One region of the Nonomuraea sp. NPDC049695 genome, then DNA from elsewhere that is predicted to be linked to it. Evidence: riboswitches for the same ligand, from Rfam matches in the RefSeq annotation. Region 1 holds a riboswitch; each other region holds the start of a gene.

What was found. A riboswitch is a leader RNA that binds a small molecule or an ion and turns the genes downstream of it on or off. The one in region 1 is predicted to bind cyclic di-AMP.
Region 2: another riboswitch for cyclic di-AMP. It lies ahead of AB0J64_RS47760 (CHAP domain-containing protein); the one in region 1 lies ahead of AB0J64_RS31695 (hypothetical protein).
Region 3: another riboswitch for cyclic di-AMP. It lies ahead of AB0J64_RS50575 (NlpC/P60 family protein); the one in region 1 lies ahead of AB0J64_RS31695 (hypothetical protein).

Annotation. Positions count from the first base shown of each region.
Region 1 is NZ_JBFANV010000043.1:54,547-56,799, forward strand. It holds gene AB0J64_RS31685 (MDR family MFS transporter) at 1-357, shown strand, start outside; gene AB0J64_RS31690 (DUF5302 domain-containing protein) at 406-606, shown strand; cyclic di-AMP (ydaO/yuaA leader) riboswitch at 774-909, shown strand; gene AB0J64_RS31695 (hypothetical protein) at 1,099-1,788, shown strand; gene AB0J64_RS31700 (alpha/beta hydrolase) at 1,827-2,253, shown strand, end outside.
Region 2 is NZ_JBFANV010000099.1:5,077-7,329, reverse strand. It holds gene AB0J64_RS47765 (MFS transporter) at 1-258, opposite strand, end outside; gene AB0J64_RS47760 (CHAP domain-containing protein) at 459-1,139, opposite strand; cyclic di-AMP (ydaO/yuaA leader) riboswitch at 1,152-1,288, opposite strand; gene AB0J64_RS47755 (Gfo/Idh/MocA family oxidoreductase) at 1,405-2,253, opposite strand, start outside.
Region 3 is NZ_JBFANV010000116.1:25,354-27,606, reverse strand. It holds partial or broken gene AB0J64_RS50585 (hypothetical protein) at 1-189, shown strand, start outside; gene AB0J64_RS50580 (amino-acid N-acetyltransferase) at 200-769, opposite strand; cyclic di-AMP (ydaO/yuaA leader) riboswitch at 1,045-1,195, shown strand; gene AB0J64_RS50575 (NlpC/P60 family protein) at 1,291-2,244, shown strand.

The DNA.
Region 1 (2,253 bases):
ATGCTGCTGATCGGGCTGGGCATGGGCCCGATGCTGTCCGGGCTGACCGTGGCCGCGCAGCAGTCGGTCGAGCCGCAGTACATCGGCACCGCCTCGGCGAACCTGACCTTCTTCCGCCAGATCGGCGGCTCCGTCGCGCTGGCTGTCGGCGGCACCCTCTACGGCTCCACCGTGGCCGCGGACGCGCCCGTGCACGGCCTGGCCGCCGCGCACGCCTCCGCCGCGGCCGTGGTCATCCCGTCGCTGGGCGTGGCGGGGGCGGTGATCGCCCTGGTGGCGCTGGTGGCGATGCCGGGCAGGCGGCTGGAGGCGCCGGCCGTCCCGCAAAGCAAGGTGGAAGCCGGTTTCGCGTCATAAGCGGGCCCATGCGAAGCTGTGAGTGTCCCCAACACCATGGAGGTCCTCATGGCGGATACACCGGAGCAGGAAGTCAGCGAGACTCCCGAGGACGAGTTGAAGCGCAAGTTCCGCGAGGCGCTGGAGCGCAAGCGTAACCAGCAGGCGGGCTCGGGCGCGGGTGGCAGGGGCGGTGACTCGTCGAAGATTCACGGGTCGCACGGTCCGGCTGCGAGTAAAAGATCGTTCAGGCGCAAGAGCGGCGGCTGAGGCTGGCATTTTCAGGGGGTACGGCAGTGCCGTGCCCCCTTTTTTCTTTGTCGGGGTAGGTAGATCTTCTGCCGGATTCATGACGAAGTGTTTGCGTATGTCCGGAATGCGTGGTTAGAGTGTTGGCCAATTCACAGCCGGTGGCGTGGACCTCATCCAGGAGGGACAGCCGGCTGGCGCCGAATCCCGAACGCTCGGGAACCGGGGACCCACTGCAGTTGGGGTGAATCCGACCGTGTGTCGGTAGGGCATCTCCACGCCCGAACCCGTCAGCTAACCCGGTAGGCGAGATGGAGAGGACATGTTAACGACTTGGACGACCGCGTCGAACTTTCGGACAGCGTGATAGCTGCCGCCTCCTGAGCGGCCCCTTCCTCAGGCTTCTTCCGCGCTCTGCGTAGCTTTCCCCCCTTGTCAGGTGCTTTGCCCTGCTACGCCCTTTTTCGAGTGAGCGCAACCTCCCTGCCCCCGTCGCGAAGGACTTTACTTTTCATGTCTGCACGTTTTGGCCTGCGTTCACTCGCTCTGATCACCGCCTCCACGGTAGGCGCGCTGACCATCGCCGGCACCGCGGCTCACGCCGATCCGAACACTGAGGACAGGGTCCTGCTCAAGGGCTCGACCACGGCTTCGTACTTCTGGGACGACTCCTCCGGCAGGGCCGGTGACACCGGTCTGCCCGCCAGCGGCAAGCCCATGCAGAAGGAACTGGCCGCCAGCCCGAGCTGGCCGCTCATGACCGAGGGTTACGTGGTCTACAAGGGCAAGAAGATGCCCTTCTTCGTCGGCGACCGTGGCCCGGGCGAGCCCTCCAACCGCGGGGTCATGCTGGACCTGGACGCCAAGACGTTCGCGGAACTCACCGGCGGCACGTTCAACCCCGACACGCTGGGCGTCGACGGCATCGGTGGCGAGGGCCACATCAAGGTCGACTATGTCATCACCAAGTGGGGCAAGGGGCCCGGCAAGAAGAACCTCCCGGTCGCGTTCTCGACCGGCGCCTGGGCCGAGCAGGACGACAACCCGGCCGAGCCGCCCGCGCCCGAGCCCGCGGCCGCTCAGGCCGTGCCCGCACCACCGGTCTCGAAGACCGCGGCCGCCGTCGTGGCCGGCGCCGTGGCCGTGGCGGGCGGCAGCCTGGCGCTCACGAGCGAGCGCGTCCGGAGCCTCATCAACCTCTGACCTTTACGGGCTGCTACCAGAATGTCATTCTGGTCGTCGTGACCACCCGTGTAGCCGCGAACGGCATCGACATCGCTTACGAGAGCTTCGGTTCGCACGCGGGCCGTCCCCTGCTCCTCATCATGGGGCTCGGCGCGCAGCTCATCCACTGGGACGAAGGGCTCTGCGAGCTGCTGGCAGAGCAGGGACATCACGTCGTACGGTTCGACAACCGCGACGCGGGCCTGTCCACCCACTTCCATGACAAGGGCGCTCCCGCGCTGGGGGCGCCCTCGCCGTACCTGCTGGACGACCTGGCCGACGACGCGGCGGGGCTCATGGACGCCCTCGGCTGGCCCGCCGCGCACGTGGCCGGAGCCTCGATGGGCGGCATGATCGCCCAGGCACTGGCCATCCGCCATCCCGAGCGGGTGCTCAGCCTGACCTCGATCATGTCCACGCCCGGCCCCTCGGTGGCCCCGCCGA
Region 2 (2,253 bases), on a different contig from region 1:
TCCCCATCGAGACAGGAACCTGCCGACGAGCATCGTCGCGATCACCATGGCGACGAGGTAGATCGTCATGTTCCAGGCGTAGAAGCTCGCGCCGCCGAGATCGGCCACCGCGGTCGGCAGCAGACTCGCCGCGAGGTAGATGTTGATCGCACCGACGAGCACCCCGCCGGCCAGCACGATCGCCGCACCGAAATGCTCTGGCCCCAGCAACTCCCGCCAGGACGGCGGGGCGGGGTTCATGTGGTCACCGGCATTCATGATGTCAAGGCTGTCGGTGAACCGGCTCCGGAGACTTTCCGTTGCCCAGCGGCAACGGCGCTGGGCCGATAGGTGGGAAAGCCTCAAACCCCGATGGAACCCTGCCTGTGGCGGGCCGAGTGAGCGGGCATGGCTCACCTCCCGGACGCGACGAGCGCGCGCCCCCGAAGGGACGCGCGCTCGAGCGGTGGACGGAAGGGTCAGCCGGCGTACTGCGGGTAGCCGTAGCCGACGACCTGGGAGGTCGGGCGGACGCGCTCCTCGACCTTGCCGTTGCCGGTGTTGCCCTCGACGGTCGAGATGGTGCCGTCGCCGTTGTCCTTCTCGACGAACCCGACGTGGTTGATGGCGTCGAGGTCCTTGCTGCCGTTCCAGGCGAAGAACACGACGGCGCCGGGCTTGGCGGTGGTGCCGAAGCGCTGGTTGGCCTGGAACCACTTGGCGTAGGCGACGGTGTAGGCGTCCCAGCCGACCTGCGGGCGGGCGCCGGTCCGCTCGCCGACCCAGGAGACGAACATCGCGCACCACGGCGCGTTGATGTATTCGGCTCGGGTGCCGCCGTCACGGGCGATGGTCTCGGCGGCCCGCTGCGAGGCGGCGTACCACTTCTGGTACGGCGTGCCGCCGCCGTAGGCGTTCTCCGTGATGCCGACCTGGGACTTGGCGAGCGCCAGGACCTGGGCGGCGGTAACGCTGATCTTGGTCTCCCGCTTGGCGCGGTCGTCGTCGTGCGTACTGGCGGCGGCCGCGGTGACCGGCAGCTTCTCCGCGGCGGCGGCGGTGCCCATGTGGGCGCCGAGCCCGGAGGCGAGGACGGTCGCACCGAGCACGGCTCGGGCGATGTTGGTCTTCGTGGCACCGGTAATGCGGAATTTGGCCATCGAGGGGGTTGCTCCTTGCTTCCATGCCGCTTACCGGGTTAGCTGACGGGTTCGGGCGTGGAAGCTGCCCTACGGCACCGAAGTGCCGATTCACCCCAAGGACGTGGGTCCCCGGTTCCGCACGCAGGCGGATTCAGCGGTCACAGGACGGTCCTGTGATGTGTTGTGCGATGGTCGGACATCGCCGGACAAACCGGACGAATGTCACAAGAATGCCTTAAACGTAATGCATAAGGCAAGAGGTTACAAATCCGTAACCCTCCCGCTAGGCGAGTTGCCCGCGGGCAGCGGCCAGGAGCCCCATCATGGCAAGGGACTCGTCAAGCGGCATGACCGAGCTTTCGGTCCTGCCTTCGGCCGTCGCGGCGCGGACTTCGCGGAGCTCCCCGGCGTAGCCGTTGTCCGCCGGATCGAGCACATGCTCCTCCGGCTCCATGGCGGGCCCAGAAAGTAAAATCCGCTGCGGTGCCCAGAACGGCGCCTGGATGTCCGCGCGCATCTGAGTGCCAACAACACTGGCCTGGTTCGGGTAATTCCCGATCAAGGAAGTTTCCACCAGGGCCCGCCTGCCGCCGGGGTAGAGCAGCACCCCGGCCGCCTCCGCGTCCACCCCGTTGGGCGCGAGAGAGCCGGTGATCCGCAGGTCGGAGGGCATGCCGAGGAGCAGCTGAGCCAGGCCGAACGGGTAGATCCCCAGGTCGAGCAGGGCCCCGCCGCCCAGCTCCGGCGCCCAGAGCCGGTGCGCCGGATCGTAGGGCTTGGCGAAGCCGAAGGAGGCGTGCACGGAGCGGATGTCGCCGAAGCGCTCGTCGGCCGCGATCTTCTGGATGAGCGGGTTGAACCGCATCCACATCGCTTCCATCAGGAACACGCCTGCCTCGCGCGCCAGCCGTACCATCTTCTCCGCGTCGTCCACGGTGGCGGCCAGCGGCTTCTCGCACAGCACGGCCTTGCCAGCGGCGATGGCGGCCTCGGCCACCTGCAGGTGCTGGGCGTGCGGCGTCGCGACGTAGACGGCGTCCACGGCCGGATCGGCGCACAGCTGCTCATAGGAGCCGTACGCCGACTCCGCGCCCAGCGTGGCGGCCAGCGCCTGCGCCCGCCCTAAGTCCCT
Region 3 (2,253 bases), on a different contig from region 1:
GTCGGGGTCGGGCTCGCCTGGGCGGCGACCCGCGTTCTGTTGTCCGTATTCGGGATTGCCGGCGGGGTTGTCGCCGGATTCGTCCTGCGGATACGGCGGCTGTCCGGTGCTCACCGTGTCACCTCGCTTCGAGTGCGCATGTGGCACGTGTCAGGACACATGCCTGTGCTGCCCAACGTATCGACATAGGTATCAACAATCACCTTTCCATCTGGTCAAGATCCACGTCACCCGATGTCAGATGGAGCAGCATGCGGGTGTTGCCCAGGGTGTTGGGCTTGACGTGTTCCAGGTCGAGGAACTCCGCCACACCCTCGTCGTACGAGGCCAGCAGTTCGGCGTAGACCTCGGGTGAGACCGGTGTGCCCTGGATCGGGCGGAATCCGAGCCTCGCGAAGAAGTCGACCTCAAAAGTGAGACAAAATACACGTCGCAGACCAAGATCTTTGGCCTGCTGGATCAATGCGGAGACGATCCGGTGGCCGACGCCCATCCCCCGGCACTCGGGATCCACGGCCACCGTGCGGACCTCTGCGAGGTCCTCCCAGAGCACGTGGAGCGCGCCGCAGCCGACGACCTGCCCGCCCCGCTCGGCCACCCAGAACTCCTGTACGTCCTCGTACAGCGTCACGGTGGCCTTCTCCAGGAGCCGCGGCCCCGCGCCCGCGTAGGTGTCCACGAGGCGCCTGACGGTCCGCACGTCGGGCGTGCGGGCGCGCCGGACCACCACCGCGGTCTCGGGCGCTGTCAGCTCGGCCACCTGCTCCATGGTTCTCCAGAGTACAGATCTCATTACGGCTCGGACCTAACTCCCATGTCTCGGCCCATCCTGTTACATCTCGTGGCCGGACGAGCACGGAGCTCGGCCCGCTCGGGGTTTGTGCAGAAGCACGGACATAGGGGGCATAAGGTCTCTTCTGCCTAGGTGATCACGAGATCCCCTTGTGACCCTTCGGTTGTGAAACCTCTACAGACTTGGCAGTTCTGGTTGAGCGGGAACCCGGAGTGCATTAATGTCCAGCGACAATGTCCCCCGTATGTCGCGCGGGAGACACGCTCAATTCCCGCAAGGGGAGCCGGGGATCCACCGGTGGCGACCTGCGACGCCATCACAGGGGTGAGTCCGAGTCTCTCGGTAGGGCTGCTCCGGCCCGAACCCGTCAGCTAACCCGGTAGGCGCTCTATGAGAGGAGCTGGTAGGTGAAGCGCACGCGCAACGGTGGGGGGAAGCCGGCGGGCAAGCACGCCCGCCCTCCGGAACGGCCACGGCGGCCGCGCCACGTCGGTGTGGTGAGTCTCACAGTCGCCGCACTGCTGTTCGCCATCCCTGTCGGTTCGGCGTCCGCGGACCCCAAGCCCTCGCTGAAGGAGCTCGCCTCCCAAGCCGAGAAGCTGCACACCCAGATCGAGACGCTGACCGAGCAGTACAACGGCCAGCGGGAGAAGCTCAAGACGGCCAAGAAGGCCTCCGAGGCCGCGCAGAAGACGCTGACGACCAGCGAGTCGGACCTGGCCGCCAAGCGCGCGAAGGCCGTCCTGCTCGCCCAGAACGCCTACATCACGGGCGGCTTCACCAAGACCATGCAGTTCGCGACCTCCACGGATCCCGAGGAGTTCCTCAACCGCGCCGCGACCTCGTACGCGCTGGAGCAGGAGCAGGGCGAGGAGATCAACCAGCTCTCCAAGGCCATGGAGACGGCCTCCCGCGCCCAGGCGGGCGCCAAGGAGCGCATCGCCGAGGTCCAGAAGATCGTCGACGACCTCGACACGAAGCGCGACAAGATCACCAAGCTGGTGACCAAGGTCGAGAGCAGCCTGTTCAAGCGGGCACTCGGCGAGGCGGGGCAGCCCGGCACGCGCGCCGTGCGCGTCAACCTGCCCATCGCGGGCGCCGGCAAGGCGGCGGAGGCCGCGCGGTGGGCGCTCACGCAGCAGCTCAAGCCGTACGTCTGGGGCGCCGAGGGCCCGAGCTCGTACGACTGCTCCGGCCTCGTCATGGCGGCGTACCAGCGGGTGGGCATCTCGCTGCCGCACTACACGGGCGACCAGTGGACCGCCGGCAAGCACATCTCGCGCTCGGATCTGCGCCCAGGCGACCTGGTGTTCTTCTACGGCGACCTGCACCACGTGGGCATCTACATCGGCGGAGGCATGATGGTGCACGCCCCGCAGACGGGTGATGTCGTACGGATCGCGTCGATCGCCAGGCGGCCCTTCGCCGGCGCGGTGCGCATCGCCGACTGAGCCCCACCT